3 regions of the Photorhabdus heterorhabditis genome follow, and region 3 is predicted to be linked to each of the others. Evidence: predicted binding sites of a transcription regulator. Region 3 holds the regulator's gene; each other region holds the start of a gene.

Region 1 (6,115 bases), on a different contig from region 3:
ACCAGTCATGCTGAAAGCTCAGCAAATGGGTATTGCTCCTGAAGAGATGATCGCAGCCGTGAACCAAGAACATCATCAGGATTTTACTGGCTTTTCAGTTAGCTATGATAACTATCACTCCACGCACAGCAAAGAGAACCAAGAGTTATCAACTAAAATTTATCTGGAGCTGAAAAAGAACGGTCATATTAAGAATCGTACTATTTCTCAGTTATATGATCCTGAGAAAGGTATGTTCCTGCCGGATCGCTTTGTAAAAGGCAATTGCCCGAAATGCAAAGCAGAAGATCAATACGGCGATAACTGTGAAGTTTGCGGTTCTACTTACAGTCCTACTGAGCTGATCAACCCACGTTCGGCTGTCTCTGGTGCGACACCAGAAATGCGTGAAACAGAACACTTTTTCTTCGATTTACCTGCATTCAGTAACATGCTACAAGCATGGACCCGCTCCGGTGCATTACAGGAGCAAGTTGCTAACAAAATGCAAGAATGGTTTGAGTCCGGTTTACAACAGTGGGATATCACCCGTGATGCCCCTTATTTTGGTTTTGAAGTTCCTGATGCGCCCGGCAAATATTTCTATGTTTGGCTGGATGCTCCTATTGGCTATATGGGTTCCTTCCAAAATTTATGTGACAAACGCGGAAATCTGAGCTTTGATGATTTCTGGGCAAAAGATTCCACCGCTGATCTTTATCACTTTATCGGTAAAGATATTGTCTATTTCCACAGTCTGTTCTGGCCTGCCATGCTGGAAGGCAGCGGTTATCGTAAGCCAACAAATATATTTGTTCACGGCTACGTGACCGTAAACGGTGCAAAAATGTCCAAATCCCGTGGTACTTTTATTAAGGCCAGCACTTACTTGGATCATCTGGATGCAGACTGCCTGCGCTATTACTATGCAGCTAAACTCTCTTCCCGTATTGACGATATCGATTTGAATCTGGAAGATTTTGTTCAGCGTGTTAACAGCGATATCGTTAACAAAGTTGTTAACTTGGCATCCCGTAATGCAGGTTTCATTAATAAACGGTTTAGTGGCAAGCTGGCGGATAAACTGGCTGATCCAGCGCTTTACCAGAAGTTTATTGATGGGGCGAAAGTGATCGAAGAAGAGTTCAATAACCGCGAATTCAGTAAAGCAATCCGTGAAATCATGACTCTGGCTGATTTAGCAAACCGTTATGTGGATGAACAAGCGCCATGGGTTGTGGCAAAAGAAGAAGGCCGTGATGCAGATCTTCAAGCTATCTGTTCAATGGGAATCAACCTGTTCCGTGTTCTAATGACTTTCCTTAAACCGGTTTTGCCAAGTCTGGCAGAACGTGCCGAAGCGTTCCTGAACACAGAATTAACTTGGAATGACATTGAACAACCTCTACTGGATCATCAGGTTTCCGCCTTTAAGGCTCTGTTCAGCCGTATGGATATGGACAAAGTGAATGTTATGGTTGCTGCATCTAAGGAAAACATTAACACACCACAGAAAGTCAGTGGCCCATTGGCAGATGATCCCATTCAAGACACGATCACCTTTGATGATTTCGCTAAAGTTGATATGCGAATCGCCCTTATTAAACAAGCTGATTTCGTAGAAGGTTCAGATAAGTTACTGAAACTGAATCTGGATCTGGGTGGCGAAACTCGTCAGGTGTTTTCCGGTATCCGCTCCAGTTATCCTGATCCAAAAGCGCTGGAAGGCCGTTTGACCGTGATGGTGGCTAACCTGGCGCCGCGTAAAATGCGCTTTGGTGTTTCTGAAGGTATGGTAATGGCTGCTGGCCCTGGCGGAAAAGATATTTTCCTACTCAGCCCTGACAGCGGTGCACAACCCGGTATGCAAGTGAAATAGCAATAAATTCATCTTATGAATATATCTTAGCGGGGATCAGCCATGATCCCCGCTTTTTTAAATGTGATTTATGGCACATTTTCAGCGTTAATTGTATGATGAATGCCTCACTGGAATTAGGAATTTTGTTATGTCGTTTCGTGAAGTACTGATTATAGGTTGGCAGTACCTGCGAGCATTTGTACTGATTTATCTGTGTCTACTGGCAGGTAATGCCGTCTCTGCCCTGCTACCCATCACTATCCCTGGCAGTATTATCGGTATGTTGATATTGTTCGTTTTACTCGCTTTCCAGCTTATCCCTGCTCACTGGGCAAAACCCGGTTGTAGCCTGTTACTGAAAAATATGACCCTGCTGTTTCTGCCTATCGGTGTAGGCATTATGAATTATTACGATCAGATCAGCCAACAGATGCTACCGATTGTCCTTTCATGCTTGATCAGCACCGCCGTTGTTATGATTATCGTTGCTTACAGTTCCCATTATATTCACCGTGAACGTCCGGTTATTGGCTCCGTATCAGAAGTGAAGATTGAACAACAGAAACAAGAGAAATAAAAATGTTAAGTCATATTTGGTGGTCACTACCACTGACATTGATTGTATTCTACATTGCAAGAAAACTTTCACTACAGCTCAAAGTTCCCATTCTTAATCCTTTATTGGTTTCTATCGCAGTGCTTATTCCGATATTGATAATAACCAATACCCCCTATGATCACTATTTCGCAGGCAGCCGGATTTTAAATGATCTGCTCCAGCCCGCCGTGGTTGCGTTGGCATTTCCTTTATATGAACAGCTGCACCAGATCCGGGCCCAATGGAAATCCATCATCAGTATCTGTTTTATCGGCAGTATCGTTGCTATGGTGACAGGTACTGCTATTGCACTGTGGACAGGCGCCACACCTGAAATGGCAGCCTCTATACTTCCTAAATCAGTCACTACGCCTATCGCAATGGCAGTCGCCGATGCTATCGGCGGTATTCCTGCAATTAGCGCCGCTTGTGTCATTTTTGTCGGTATTCTTGGCGCCGTATTTGGTCATAACCTATTCGATATTTTGCAGGTAAAAACTAAAGCATCCCGCGGCTTAGCAATGGGAACCGCATCACATGCTTTAGGTACCGCCCGTTGCGCGGAAGTTAATTTTATTGAAGGCGCATATAGCTCATTAGCACTGATGACCTGCGGTATCATTACTTCACTGACGGCCCCTTTTGTGTTCCCAGTGCTACTATACTTATTTGGCTAGTTATAGTTAAAAAATTTGATGCAGATCTCTAAATTACTGGCTTTAATTACAAAAATTTCACCATCTATACCCAATAGATTTCAAGATGGATCGCGACGGCAAAGGAGCGAATCCCCGGGAGCATAGATAACTATGTCATAGATAACACTGTGACCGGGGTGAGTGAGTGCAGCCAACAAAGAGACAACTTGAAAGATAACAGGTATATATGATGTTAATCACATTAAAAACCTGACCAAACAGCCTAAAATTATCTTAACTTAATTTGGAGATCGTTCTATGCAAGCTCGTTTTCACTCTATCTGGGCACAGTTGCCATCTAAACTACAGGATGCACTTTTGCCCTATGCAGGAAACGACAACTTTCCTGCTATGCTTACCGCTGAACAAGCGAAATCCATCAAGAAAGCCTGTGGCTTTGACGATAACACATTGGCGATTGCTCTGCTGCCATTAGCAGCAGCATGTTCCCTCACGCCGATATCGCATTTTAATGTCGGTGCAATTGCCCGTGGAGAAAGCGGAAACCTCTACTTTGGTGCCAATATGGAATTTACCGGCGTGCCGTTACAGCAAACAATTCATGCTGAACAATGTGCTATCACCCACGCTTGGTTGCGGGGCGAGAAAAAATTGACATCCATTACCGTGAATTACTCTCCATGCGGTCACTGCCGTCAGTTTATGAACGAACTTAATAGTGGCACACAACTAGAGGTCCATCTACCAAAGCAAACACCTTCAACATTAGGTGACTATTTACCCGATTCATTTGGTCCAAACGATCTGGGGATTACCACTCTGTTAATGGACCCGATTAATCATGGCTATAAATTAGAAACCACCGATAAACTGGTACTAACTGCACTAGATGCAGCAAACCAGAGCCATGCCCCATACAGCAATTCATACAGTGGTATCGCACTTTTGGGAAAAAACGGAAAAATCTATTCTGGCCGTTACGCAGAAAATGCTGCATTTAACCCAAGCTTACCCCCACTACAAGCAGCACTGATTTTGATGAATATGTCTGGTGGTGATTATTTGGCTATCGAAAGAGCGGTACTCATTGAGGGAAAACACAGCCACTTATCCCAACGAAGCGCAACTCAATCCATACTCGCTACTTTGGGTTGTAGTAAATTTGAGCACTACACCTTCTAAGTTCGATGAAAAATTCAATTTTCCCTCTATATCAGATAGAGGGTTTTCCTCAATGAAAACAGTGAACGTAACATTTTATTAGCCAAATCTGGATGTTATCTCTCATTTTCACCCATAATACCTCTAATTAAGTAACATTTACTGTACATATTTTTCCTATCTCTTAGGATCTATAATTGACCTTGTTATCCATTTAGTTCAAAGAGTAAGATTCATGGAACTGGAACACGAAAGTAAACGTCCATTATATATTCCCTATGCTGGCCCAATCCTGTTGGAATTCCCCCTGCTGAATAAAGGCAGTGCCTTTACTGAAGAAGAGCGTAGCAACTTTAACCTGCATGGTTTATTACCTGAAGCCGTCGAAACCATCGAAGAGCAAGCTGAACGAGCCTATCGACAGTACCTTGATTTCGAAAATGATGCAGACAAACACATTTATCTGCGAAATATTCAGGACACTAACGAAACCCTGTTCTACCGCCTGCTGGATGCACATTTGAACGAAATGATGCCAATCATCTACACCCCAACTGTAGGTGAGGCTTGTGAACACTTTTCCGATATTTATCGCCGCGCCCGAGGCTTGTTCATCTCATACCCAAACAAAGCCCATATTGATGACATGCTGCAAAACGCGACCAAACAAAATGTAAAAGTTATCGTTGTTACCGATGGCGAACGCATTCTTGGCCTGGGTGACCAAGGTATTGGCGGGATGGGTATTCCTATCGGTAAGCTTTCCCTGTATACCGCCTGTGGTGGCATTAGCCCAGCCTATACGCTGCCAGTGGTACTGGATGTGGGAACTAATAACCCACAGCGCCTGAATGACCCACTATATATGGGCTGGCGTCATCCACGTATTACTGGTCAAGAATATGATGAATTCGTTGATGAATTTATTCAGGCCGTTAAACGCCGCTGGCCAAACGTATTGTTGCAATTTGAGGATTTTGCGCAAAAAAATGCCATGCCGCTACTCAACCGCTATCGCCATGAGATTTGCTGCTTTAATGATGATATTCAGGGAACGGCTGCTGTTACTCTGGGTAGCTTGATTGCAGCCAGCCGCGCTGCGGGTCGTCAATTGAAAGATCAAACTGTTACTTTCTTGGGAGCAGGTTCCGCCGGTTGTGGTATCGCAGAACAGATCGTTGCTCAGATGAAATCTGAAGGTTTAAGTGAAGAACAAGCTCGCGCTCGTATTTTCATGGTTGACCGTTTTGGTTTACTGACAGATAAGCTGCCAAATCTGTTGGATTTTCAGAACAAACTGGTACAAAAAAGCGACTCACTGATTGCATGGGATGTGAATAGCGATACAATCTCTCTACTCGATGTTGTTCGTAACGCCAAACCGACTGTCTTGATTGGTGTTTCAGGTCAAGCTGGCCTGTTTACAGAAGAGATCATCCGTGAGATGCACAAACACTGCGAACGTCCAATCGTAATGCCATTATCCAACCCGACCTCCCGTGTTGAAGCCCGCCCCGAAGATATTGTCAACTGGACCGATGGTGCCGCCTTGGTTGCAACAGGAAGCCCATTCCATCCGGTAAAATACAAAGGTCAGGAGTATCCAATCGCTCAGTGTAACAACTCCTACATCTTCCCTGGAATTGGCCTAGGTGCCATTGCATCAGGAGCCAAACTCGTCACTGATGGTATGTTGATGGCGGCAAGTCGGACACTGGCTGATTGTTCACCGTTGGCTCAAGAGGGTAAAGGCCCATTACTACCACTCATTGATGATATTCAGGCAGTTTCACGCAAAATTGCTAAACAAGTTGCAAAAGAAGCACAAATACAAGGTGTTGCAACTGTCACGTCAGA
Region 2 (6,115 bases), on a different contig from region 3:
CGTAATTCTGGTTTCTTCTATTATGCAATGGCTGAAACTGTGGCGCACACGCAGCGTAAGCAATCCAGTTAAGGTACTAAGCAATTGATCTATTCCATAGATCAAAAACGGCTCCTGTAAAAAGGAGCCGTTTTATCACTTAAATATCAGTCAATTACTGCGCGTTACTATTGCTATAACGGCGGCGTGGAGCAGCAGATGGACCATGGTCATCACTACGGCCACGGAAACTACTACGGCTTTGGCCTTCACCACCGCGACCTTCACCACTGCGGCGCTCGCCACTGAAGCGACGACCACCACCAAAGTTTTCACGATCACGGCGAGGGCCGTTACCGTTACCATTACCGTTATTACGACCACCACCACGACGCTCCCGGCGTTCAAATGGCTGTGCATCACCCAATAACTGCATATTCATTGGCTTATTTAGAATGCGGGTACGGGTAAAGTGAGACAGCAAGTCGCCAGGCATACCTTTTGGTAGCTCAATAGTAGAGTGAGTTGCAAACAGTTTGATATTACCAATATAACGGCTACTGATATCACCCTCATTAGCAATCGCACCAACGATATGGCGAACTTCAACACCATCATCACGGCCCACTTCAATACGGTACAACTCCATTTCACCAACATCACGGCGTTCACGACGAGGACGATCACCGCCACGTTCGCCACGATCATCAAAGCTATTACGACGACGATCATCACGTTCGTTGAATTCACGGCGAGGACGACGAACCGGATCTGGTGGCAGAATCAACGGACGTTCACCCTGTGCCATTTTCAATAATGCTGCCGCCAGCGTTTCTATATCCAGATCTTCCGCCGGTTGCAATTTAGACAATAGAATACGGTACTGGTCCAGATCGCTACTTTCCAATTGCTGCTGTACATTAGCTGCAAATTTCTCCAAACGACGCTGACTCAACAACTCAGCATTTGGCAATTCAACTTCTGGAATAGTCAACTTCATTGTACGTTCAACGTTACGTAACAAGCGGCGTTCACGGTTTTCTACAAACAACAACGCACGACCAGCACGCCCCGCACGACCAGTACGACCAATACGGTGAACATAAGATTCTGCATCCATTGGAATATCATAGTTAACAACCAAGCTGATACGTTCTACATCCAAGCCACGCGCAGCAACATCAGTTGCAATCAAAATATCCAAACGCCCATCTTTCAAGCGTTCCAGAGTCTGTTCACGCAGAGCCTGGTTCATGTCGCCGTTCAAGGCTGCGCTGTTGTAACCATTACGCTCCAGTGCTTCTGCCACTTCCAGAGTTGCGTTTTTGGTACGCACGAAAATAATCGCAGCATCAAAATCTTCAGCCTCAAGGAAACGCACCAGTGCTTCATTTTTACGCATACCGTAAACAGACCAGTAACTCTGGCTGATATCAGGACGAGTAGTTACGCTAGCCTGAATACGCACTTCCTGCGGATCATTCATAAAACGGCGAGTAATACGGCGGATAGCTTCTGGCATAGTTGCAGAGAACAACGCAGTTTGGTGCTCAGCCGGAATTTGACTCATGATGTTTTCAACATCTTCGATAAAGCCCATGCGCAGCATTTCGTCAGCTTCATCCAAAACCAAGCCGCTCAGGTTAGACAGATCTAAAGTACCACGCTTCAGATGGTCCAAAAGACGACCTGGTGTACCCACAACAATTTGTGGTCCCTGACGCAAAGCGCGTAATTGAACGTCATAACGTTGTCCACCATATAGTGCAACAACATTCACATTACGCATATGTTTAGAAAAATCTGCGCATGCTTCAGCTACCTGTACCGCCAGTTCACGGGTCGGTGCCAGCACAAGGATCTGCGGAGCTTTCAGCTCAGCATTAATGTTATGCAATAAGGGCAAGCTAAATGCTGCCGTTTTACCACTACCAGTCTGTGCCATACCCAGCACATCACGACCGTTTAATAAGTGAGGAATACATTGTTGCTGAATTGGAGATGGCTTTTCATAGCCAAGATCTTCCAGTGCAGAAAGAATAGGTGCTGATAAACCCAGATCAGCAAAAGAGATTTCAGTCTCAGTGGTCATGTAATGGTGCCTCATTAGTTATGGCGGCCAGTCTACATAACGCATCGAAAAGAATTTCGGTCATTTTCATTTAAAATGTGAACTGGCTCAAAGTATGTAATTAAACGAACAAATAAGCCCTCATCGGTCAAGATGATGGACTTTGTTAATCGATCTCGAAAAATGTTCGTCAGCTATTGCTGGTCCGATTCTGATAGGTCGTCTTGTTCCTGGCCTAACAGCGCCAACTCCAACAATGCATAGCGGTGCTCAACAAAATTATGTGCATTATTAGCTACCGTCAGCTTGAATAACGCAGATGCGCTATCCTTGTCCCCCAGACTTAGGTAATGTTTACCTAAATAGAAGTCAGTTTCACTGAGATGCTCAGCGAGCGAAGTGTTATCCGTTGCATTCTCTTTTAAGCGATCCATCAATGTATATTCACTGATTTTACCTAAGTAGAATTCAACTATATTCCAGCCCCATTGCCCCCGGTTCGCTTTTTCGTAGTGTTGCGACAAATTTACCATCGCTCCTTTAGGATAAAATTCTTTTTCCACTAGGTACAACCACAACGAACGAAAAGGATCATTTGGATCGTCTTGATAAAACGCCTGCAGATCATCCTGCGCTAACTTATACCGGCCACCGTAATACAACGCGATGCCGCGGTTCAGACGCGCGTAATTGTAAGTTGGATCAAGCTCTAATACAGAATCAAACGCTTCATAGGCGGCATCAAAATTGCCAGCCTGCGTAAAGTAAATCCCCAGATAATTAAAAATCTCTGGAATATTAGGGCGAATAGATAAGGCAATAGAAAAATCATTCCGTGCCAAAGCCCTCAGCCCGAGACTATCATACAGCACACCTCTCTCATATAAAAGCTGTGCGTACTCATCTTCTGTCAATGACCGACTCGCGAGAATCTGTTCCATACGAGCCAGAATAACTTCCTGCTGCAATGAAGGTTGTAACGGAATAGCAAAAACTTCGTTTTTACGCCAATCCTTGCTGCTGCATCCTGTTAAAATAAGTATTGCTACAGCATAACACCAGCGCAGAAAAAAATTCATTTCCTACTCCCGAAAGTCAGACATTGATAAGAATGACCTATCACCCATCTTGCATTTATTGGGCCTCCTGCCCTCGAGTCTATTAAACGGCGCTTTTTTACAAGACACCGTTTATGACATCAAATTTATTCTGCTGATTGTGGTACCTGTGATGCTTCCTCAACAGTTGTACCCGCTGTTGCTTCTTTAATGCTCAAACGAACACGGCCCTGGCGATCAACTTCTAGTACTTTAACTGATACTTCCTGACCTAGCTGCAAATAATCAGCCACTTTCTCAACACGTTTATCCGCAATCTGAGAAATATGTACCAGACCTTCTTTACCACCACCGATAGCAACAAATGCGCCGAAATCAACGATACGGGTTACTTTACCAGCGTAAACACGCCCAACTTCAATCTCCGCAGTAATTTCTTCAATACGACTGATTGCATGTTTTGCTTTTTCGCCATCAGTTGCAGCAATCTTCACTGTTCCATCATCTTCGATTTCAATAGTAGTACCGGTTTCTTCAGTCAGCGCACGGATAACTGAGCCTCCTTTACCGATAACATCTTTGATCTTGTCAGGATTAATCTTGATAGTGTGAATGCGTGGTGCAAATTCAGAAATATCATTACGTGGGCAATGAATTGCCTGCTCCATTACACTCAGGATATGCAAACGTGCACCTTTTGCTTGATTCAGAGCAACTTGCATAATTTCGCGAGTGATACCTTCAATTTTGATATCCATTTGCAGAGCACTAACACCTTCACGGCTACCTGCTACTTTAAAGTCCATGTCTCCCAAATGATCTTCATCACCCAGAATGTCAGACAGAACAACAAAGTTATCCCCTTCTTTCACCAGCCCCATTGCAATACCAGCAACAGCAGCTTTAATCGGTACACCTGCGTCCATCAGTGCAAGAGATGCACCACAAACAGATGCCATTGAAGATGAGCCGTTTGATTCAGTAATTTCAGAAACTACACGAACAGTATATGGGAATTCATTAGCTTTCGGCATGACTGCCAATACACCACGTTTAGCCAGACGGCCGTGACCAATTTCACGACGTTTTGGCGAACCAATCATACCCGTCTCACCAACAGAGTATGGAGGGAAGTTATAGTGCAGCAGGAAGCGATCTGTGCGTTCACCCATCAGCTCATCAATGATTTGTGCATCACGTTCTGTACCCAAAGTCGCAGTAACCAAAGCCTGAGTTTCACCACGAGTAAACAGTGCAGAACCGTGGGTACGAGGCAGAACACCAGTACGTACGTCCAACGCACGAATCATATCCTTTTCACGACCATCAATACGTGGTTCACCACGTAAAACACGACTGCGAACAACATTTTTCTCTAAGCTACCCAAAATCTCATGGATTTCGGCTTCATCCAGAGTTTCATCCTGTTCCAACAATACTGCTGAAACTTCATCTTTGATAGCATCAACTTGAGCATAACGCTCTTGTTTCTCAGTGATACGATAAGCATCACCCAGACGGCTTTCTGCCAATGCGGCGACCCGATCATGTAATTCTTGGTTAACAGGTTCTGGTGTCCAATCCCATTTTTCTTTGCCCGCTTCCGCAACCAATGCATTAATGTTATCAATAACCACCTGTTGTTGATCATGACCAAACACCACCGCGCCCAGCATTTGCTCTTCAGTTAACAGATCCGCTTCAGATTCAACCATCAGTACAGCGCCAGCAGTACCTGAAACCACGAGATCCAAACGGCTATTTTTCAGCTCATCACTAGTTGGGTTCAGTATATATTGATCATTGATATAACCAACACGAGCAGCGCCAATTGGACCATTGAATGGAATACCAGAAAGTGCTAGTGCAGCAGAAGCACCAATCATTGCAACAATATCAGGATTAACTTGTGGATTAACAGAAACAACAGTTGCTACAATCTGAACCTCGTTCAGGAAACCTTCTGGGAATAGAGGGCGCAGAGGACGATCAATCAAACGAGCTACCAGCGTTTCACCTTCTCCCGGGCGGCCTTCGCGACGGAAAAAACTACCTGGAATACGGCCAGCAGCGTAAGTACGCTCCTGATAGTTAACAGTCAGTGGAAAGAAATCCTGACCAGCTTTTACTTTCTTCTGACCAACAACAGTTACGAATACAGCAGTGTCATCCATATTTACCATAACAGCAGCTGTGGCCTGGCGAGCCATCATACCTGTTTCGATAGTAACGGTATGTTGACCATATTGAAATTTACGAACAATCGGACTCAGCAAAATAATATCCTTTCGTTAACATTGCCTTTTATATTCAGCAGGCAACAATGAATGATCTCTTCATGCCACATCCTCGCGACTAATGACAGCTCTTACTCCATTAAAAACTCTCATTAGCCGCGCGAACCTCTGTAACCGAAGAGCCTTACCAAAAACCACCATCAGCATTCTTATACTGTTACATAATGATGGCTTTTCAGAAGAAAAGGGGCCATATATGGCCCCTTTCCGCTGAAACTTGCTTGATTAGCGACGCAGGCCGAGACGCCCAATCAGCGCAGTGTAACTTGTTACATTTTTACGCTTCAGATAGTCCAGCAATTTGCGGCGCTGAGAAACCATGCGCAGCAGACCACGACGGCTGTGGTGATCTTTTTTATGCTCTGAGAAATGGCCCTGCAAGTGATTAATCTGCGCAGTCAGCAGAGCAACCTGTACTTCACTAGAACCACTGTCATTCGCATCACGACCAAATTCCGCAATAATTTGCGCTTTTGCTTCAGTACTTAGAGACATATTATAACTCCAAAAAAATATATAAATTAAAATCACGGGTGCCGATCTCTAATTCAGCCGCCCAACATATAGCTGCGCCATTCTACGCCGCAAATAAGTTAAGCGCAAGATGACCCCAAATACCCTAGTCCCTGCTTTCAACAACCAAACGACGGGGAGCAACAAGCCCATCATCATTAATAGCAGCAATGCCGATGAATTTCCGCTCATCACCT
Region 3 (6,115 bases):
TGGCTGAAACAGACCTACGGTGATGTACCAACCTCAGCTGTGGGTTATTCAATTGGTGGTAATGTACTGGCCTGTTATCTGGCAGAAGAAAAAACAAATGCCCAAGTCAATGCTGCGGTCGTTGTCTCCGCGCCTCTGATGCTGGAAGCCTGCTCCAACCGGATAGAAAGAGGATTTTCTCAAGTTTATGAGCGCTATCTGCTTAATAGCCTGAAACGCAATATTACTCGCAAATTGCTACGCTACCCAAATTCACTGCCAATCAATCTGTCTCAGGTAAAAAAATTGAAACGCATTCGGGAATTTGATGAAATTGTAACCGCAAAGCTCCACAATTTTAAAGATGCAGTAGACTACTATCGCCAGTGCAGTGCACTGCCACGTCTGCCTGACATTACTGTGCCACTGCTGATTATTCATGCCAAAGACGATCCCTTTATGTCGCCAGAAGTTGTCCCTGATCTCAAAACTCTGCCTAAGAATATTGAATATCAAATGACAGAACATGGTGGACACGTCGGCTTTGTCAGTGGTTCTCTGAAGAAACCACAAATGTGGCTGGAACAACGTATTCCAGGTTGGCTGTCATCTTATCTGGAGCAACCGCAATGATTATTCCGTGGCAACAACTGGAACCAGAAACTCTGCTAAATTTGATAGAGAGCTTTGTCCTGCGGGAAGGTACTGACTATGGCGAACATGAAAAATCGCTTGAGCAGAAAGTCACTGACATACGCCGTCAGTTAGAACGAGGAGATGTTATGCTGGTGTGGTCTGAACTGCATGAAAGCATCAATATTATGCCGAAAGAAATGTTCGATTCTTAACATTATGGAGTTTACTGTATGTCCGCCAAACATCCGATTATTGCAATTACCGGCTCTAGCGGCGCCGGAACAACAACAACGAGTTTAGCTTTCCGTAAAATTTTCCAGCAACTTAATATCAGTGCGGCGCAAATAGAAGGGGACAGTTTCCACCGTTACACCCGCCCTGAAATGGATGCTGCGATTCGTAAAGCCAAAGAACAAGGCAGACATATCAGTTACTTTGGGCCAGAAGCCAATGATTTTGGCATGCTGGAAAAAACCATGATTGACTATGGTGAAACGGGTGAAGGCCGTCGTCGGAAATATCTTCATACTTATGACGATGCCGTTCCTTACAACCAGCTACCCGGTACATTTACACCATGGGCATCCTTACCCAAGCAAACCGATGTGCTGTTCTATGAAGGTCTACATGGTGGCGTTGTAACACCACAACATAACGTTGCCAGCCATGTCGATCTGCTGGTAGGAGTAGTGCCGATTGTCAACCTTGAATGGATACAGAAACTTATCCGTGATACCGGGGAACGAGGACATTCACAAGAAGCGGTGATGGATTCTGTTGTTCGTTCTATGGATGATTATATCAATTACATTACGCCACAATTTTCGCGAACACATATCAACTTTCAACGTGTCCCTACCGTGGATACCTCCAACCCATTTTCAGCCAAAGCCATTCCATCATTGGATGAAAGTTTCATTGTCATCCGTTTCCGTGATCTGACTCAGATTGATTTCCCGTACCTGTTATCAATGCTACAAGGCTCATTCGTTTCAAGTATTAATACCATTGTGGTTCCAGGCGGAAAAATGGGATTGGCAATGGAATTAATTATGACGCCATTAGTACAACGATTGCTGGAAGGGGAAAAGATTTGCTGATCAGAACCTGGGATAAATGTAAAAAATCCAGTCTCTGAATTCACATCTTTACATTATTCAGTTAATAAAACAGGTAACTGAAATGTTAGTTACCTGCCGTTATTTTTTAATCAATAAATAATATCTTAATCTGCATCTTTAATTTCAAAACTGTGGGTGATTTCAACTGACTTTCCCAGCATCAACGAAACAGAGCAATATTTTTCTGCGGAAAGTATAACAGCACGTTCAACCGCTTTATCTGTTAAATCTTTGCCTGTCACAATGAAATGCAGATTTATATGAGTAAACAAGCGTGGCGCTTCTTCACGACGGCGGGAAGTTAATTTTACCTCACAATCTATTACGTCATATCTACCTTTCTGCAAAATAGAAACAACATCAATCGTACTGCAACCACCCGCTGCCATTAATACCATTTCCATTGGGCTTGGTGCCTTATCGCCGGCATTTCCATCCATCATTATCTGATGACCCGAAGACGACTCCCCCAAAAGAGATAACCCTTCAACCCATTTTACCCGTGCTTGCATAATCCCCCCTTAAACCATTTTTTGCATTAAAGCCTACCCTTTCGGTATTAAACTGGCAATCTAATGCGCAGTTCATGATGCTGAAACAATACAAGACAAGACAGAAACCTTTTCCTGTGCTACAAACAGAAGCAGGTCAGGTATATATTAGGTTAGGATCAATACTCAGGGTTCAAATTTTAGATAACCTATATAAAACTTTCACCTGTCGGTTTTTCGACAAACTAATATGTTAAGCTAGTGTCTTTATAAGCCAGCCTGATGAGAAACTTTTAGATTCTCATGTTATTTAGGCAGCGATAACAACAGAGGATGAAGCGAATGGTTCTCGGCAAGCCACAAACAGACCCCACTCTTGAATGGTTTTTGTCACACTGCCATATTCATAAATATCCATCTAAAAGCACGCTTATTCATCAAGGCGAAAAAGCAGAGACGCTTTACTACATCGTAAAAGGCTCTGTTGCAGTTTTGATTAAAGATGAAGAAGGCAAAGAGATGATCCTCTCCTATTTAAATCAGGGAGATTTCATTGGCGAACTTGGATTATTTGAAGAAGGGCAAGAGCGTACAGCCTGGGTACGGGCTAAAAGTGCCTGTGAAGTGGCTGAAATTTCCTATAAAAAATTCCGCCAACTGATTCAGGTCAACCCGGATATTCTAATGCGTTTATCTGCCCAAATGGCAAGCCGTTTGCAAACGACTTCTGAGAAAGTCGGTAATCTAGCCTTTCTGGATGTTACCGGCCGTATTGCTCAGACCTTGCTGAATTTGGCAAAACAACCAGATGCTATGACCCACCCGGATGGGATGCAAATCAAAATCACACGTCAGGAAATTGGCCAAATTGTTGGCTGTTCCCGTGAAACGGTTGGTCGTATCCTGAAAATGCTGGAAGATCAAAACCTGATTTCCGCACACGGCAAAACAATTGTTGTTTACGGTACACGTTAATACCTGATGAATCAGCGCATTATATTTGCGCTGATTTTTCTTGTATTCGTTATACTAACTGGCTAATCGTCTTTTCCAACCGTTCCATTCCCTGAGCAATCTCTTCTTTACTGATAATCAACGAAGGTGTGAAACGCAGTACATCACTGCCAGCACTCAGCAACATTAGCCCATTTTCAGCAGCCAGTTGCAGGATATCTTTAGATTTTCCCTGATACTGCCCTTTTAGTTCCGCACCAATCAGTAATCCTTTTCCACGGATCTCACCAAATACGGAATATTGCTGATTAATATCGTTCAAAAAATTCACAATTAAATTATGACGTTTTTCAACCCCATCCAGAACCTCTGGCGTATTGATAATATCAAACGCAACATTTGCGACTGCACAAGCCAGCGGATTACCACCGTAAGTCGTACCGTGAGTTCCCGGCACCATAACCGAGGCAATATTCGCGGTGGTCAGCATAGCACTGACAGGAAAACCATTTCCTAGTGCTTTCGCTGTGGTGATAATATCCGGTGCAACATCATAATGCATATAAGAAAACAGTTTGCCGGTACGTCCCATCCCACTTTGTACTTCGTCAAACACCAGCAGCACCTGATGTTTATCACAAAGCTCACGCACCCCATGAATAAACGCAGATGTTGCAGGAGTTACTCCCCCTTCTCCCTGAACAGGTTCCAATATAACCGCACAAGTATGGTCATCCATGACTGCCTTTACCGCCTCTAAGTCATTAAAAGGTACATGAATAATATCTGCGGGTTTTGGCCCAAAACCATCAGCATATTTTGGCTGACCACCAACAGAGACAGTAAAAAGGGTACGACCATGAAATCCCTGATGGAACGCAATAATTTTGGTTTTATATGGGCTGTGACGGGTAATGGCATAGTGACGAGCCAGTTTAAATGCAGCTTCATTCGCTTCTGCACCTGAATTAGCAAAAAATACCCGTTCAGCAAACGTAGCATCAATCAATTTCTGCGCCAATATTAAAGCCGGTTCATTGGTGAAAATATTACTGATATGCCAAAGTTTCTCTCCTTGCTGCTTCAAAACATCAACCAACTCAGGGTGACAATGTCCCAAAGCCATAACAGCAATACCACCCGCAAAATCAATGTATTCCTTCCCTTGTTGATCCCATACACGACTACCTTGCCCTTTCACCGGTATAAACTGTGCCGGTGAATAGATTGGCAACATGACTTGATCGTAGGTATTTCTATTTACTGCGGCATGTTCTGTCATTTTCCCACCCGATTTTTATATATACATTATTTAAAAGTGAAAATATAATCACAAAATACGCATAAAAAATCAAAGATGGGCCAATGAAAAAGATGAATAAATGAAGAAATTATTGGTATCTGGTTAATATCTAAGGAAGTTTCTCAGTAGCTGATGCCCTTGCTCGCTGAGAATACTTTCTGGATGGAACTGCACACCTTCCAGAGGCAACGTGCGGTGACGAATTCCCATGATTTCATCTACATTGCCGTCATGCTGGCTCCATGCAGTCACCTCAAATGAAGCAGGTAATGTTTCCGCAGCAATCACCAATGAATGGTAACGGGTAACCGTTAATGGCCGATTAAGACCTTTAAACACACCTTGCTGATTATGATGAATAGCAGAAGTTTTCCCATGCATGACTTCTCTAGCTTTTACTACACTGGCACCAAATGCCTGTCCAATTGCCTGATGTCCAAGGCAAACACCCAAAATCGGCAACTGCCCCGCAAAATGCGAAATCGCAGTCAGAGAAATGCCTGCTTCATTTGGCGTACAGGGGCCTGGGGAAATAACAAGATGAGTGGGAGCTAATCTCTCAATATCCTCAAGCAGTAATTCATCATTGCGCTTAACTAAAACATCTATTCCCAATTCACAAAAGTATTGATATAAGTTATATGTAAAAGAATCGTAGTTATCTATTATTAATAACATAGGAAACAATCCTACTCATTTATCGCTGTATTTGCTGTCCTGCCACTCCTGCAATTTATTTATCATGAACAACATGACTTTCAGGTAAAACGGCCTAACGACAACGGGGCGGCTATCATAGCACATCAACATTTGTAGCATAGCACAACAAAATCAATGGCTATCTTTTACTCAATCAACTTACCCTCAAACCTACAAAACATATGCTCTATTTTGATATTCCATAAGTAAAGGTAATTGTTATGAAGACAAAACTGATTATAGCATCTCTTTTTCTACTGTCCTTCCCCACGCTAGCCACAACTAAGGCTGCCAATATTTTCTTCCCAGTAAAAGGCGTGATTTGCGATAAAAAAGGAAAATATTGCGCTGATCAACAAGGTGTGTCGGTAAAATTAACCGAAAAGCATTTAGGAAAAAAAGCAGCAGAACACCTGAAAAATGAGATTGGTGATGGTAAAGATATTGACTTTTCGTCATTCACTTTAAGTAATGGTGTACACTGCGAGAATAAAGAGAAGCAATGCTACAAAGATAGATATTTTCCACGAACCGAAGTGAATAAAGAATTTACCCAAAAGATGTATGAATAATGGCGAAATTGGCCTTCATTCATTCAATGAAGGCCACATTTTTAATCAGATGTAAGTTAACCAAAAGACTAAAAACTGCCGCAACCACCGTAATAGTTCATGTCTCAGAAAAAAATTAGGGGATAATTTCAGCAGATAGGATAACCACGGGTTTAACTGGTACATTCTGGTATGGACCGACATTTTCAGTTTTCACCTGAGAAATTTTATCTACAACGTCCATACCTTTTACGACCTTACCAAATACTGCATAACCAAAATCACGCTGACCATGATCAAGAAAAGCATTATCCGCTACGTTGATAAAGAATTGGCTAGTGGCACTGTCTTTATCGGCGGTACGCGCCATAGAGATAGTTC

What was found. Region 3 encodes CRP, which controls carbon source genes, mostly activating them, when cyclic AMP is high. Its sites were predicted from a motif close to ATGTGANNNNNNTCACAT; they were not measured.
Region 1: the regulator CRP is predicted to act here: its motif matches at 1,920-1,937, upstream of AM629_RS00170 (CidA/LrgA family protein).
Region 2: the regulator CRP is predicted to act here: its motif matches at 2,147-2,164, upstream of yrbN (protein YrbN).

Annotation. Positions count from the first base shown of each region.
Region 1 covers NZ_LJCS01000001.1:33,638-39,752, forward strand. The annotation lists gene metG (methionine--tRNA ligase) at 1-1,858, shown strand, start outside; gene AM629_RS00170 (CidA/LrgA family protein) at 1,989-2,417, shown strand; gene AM629_RS00175 (CidB/LrgB family autolysis modulator) at 2,420-3,115, shown strand; gene cdd (cytidine deaminase) at 3,395-4,279, shown strand; gene AM629_RS00185 (NAD-dependent malic enzyme) at 4,494-6,115, shown strand, end outside.
Region 2 covers NZ_LJCS01000051.1:7,989-14,103, forward strand. The annotation lists gene AM629_RS15680 (carbon starvation CstA family protein) at 1-88, shown strand, start outside; gene AM629_RS15685 (DEAD/DEAH family ATP-dependent RNA helicase) at 155-2,071, opposite strand; gene yrbN (protein YrbN) at 2,061-2,141, opposite strand; gene nlpI (lipoprotein NlpI) at 2,245-3,129, opposite strand; gene pnp (polyribonucleotide nucleotidyltransferase) at 3,255-5,384, opposite strand; gene rpsO (30S ribosomal protein S15) at 5,631-5,900, opposite strand; gene truB (tRNA pseudouridine(55) synthase TruB) at 6,025-6,115, opposite strand, start outside.
Region 3 covers NZ_LJCS01000022.1:46,847-52,961, reverse strand. The annotation lists gene AM629_RS09855 (hydrolase) at 1-612, shown strand, start outside; gene AM629_RS09850 (YheU family protein) at 609-827, shown strand; gene AM629_RS09845 (phosphoribulokinase) at 846-1,715, shown strand; gene AM629_RS09840 (OsmC family protein) at 1,841-2,248, opposite strand; gene crp (cAMP-activated global transcriptional regulator CRP) at 2,570-3,202, shown strand; gene argD (bifunctional acetylornithine/succinyldiaminopimelate transaminase) at 3,252-4,463, opposite strand; gene AM629_RS09825 (aminodeoxychorismate synthase component II) at 4,587-5,162, opposite strand; gene AM629_RS09820 (YcgJ family protein) at 5,405-5,755, shown strand; gene ppiA (peptidylprolyl isomerase A) at 5,871-6,115, opposite strand, start outside.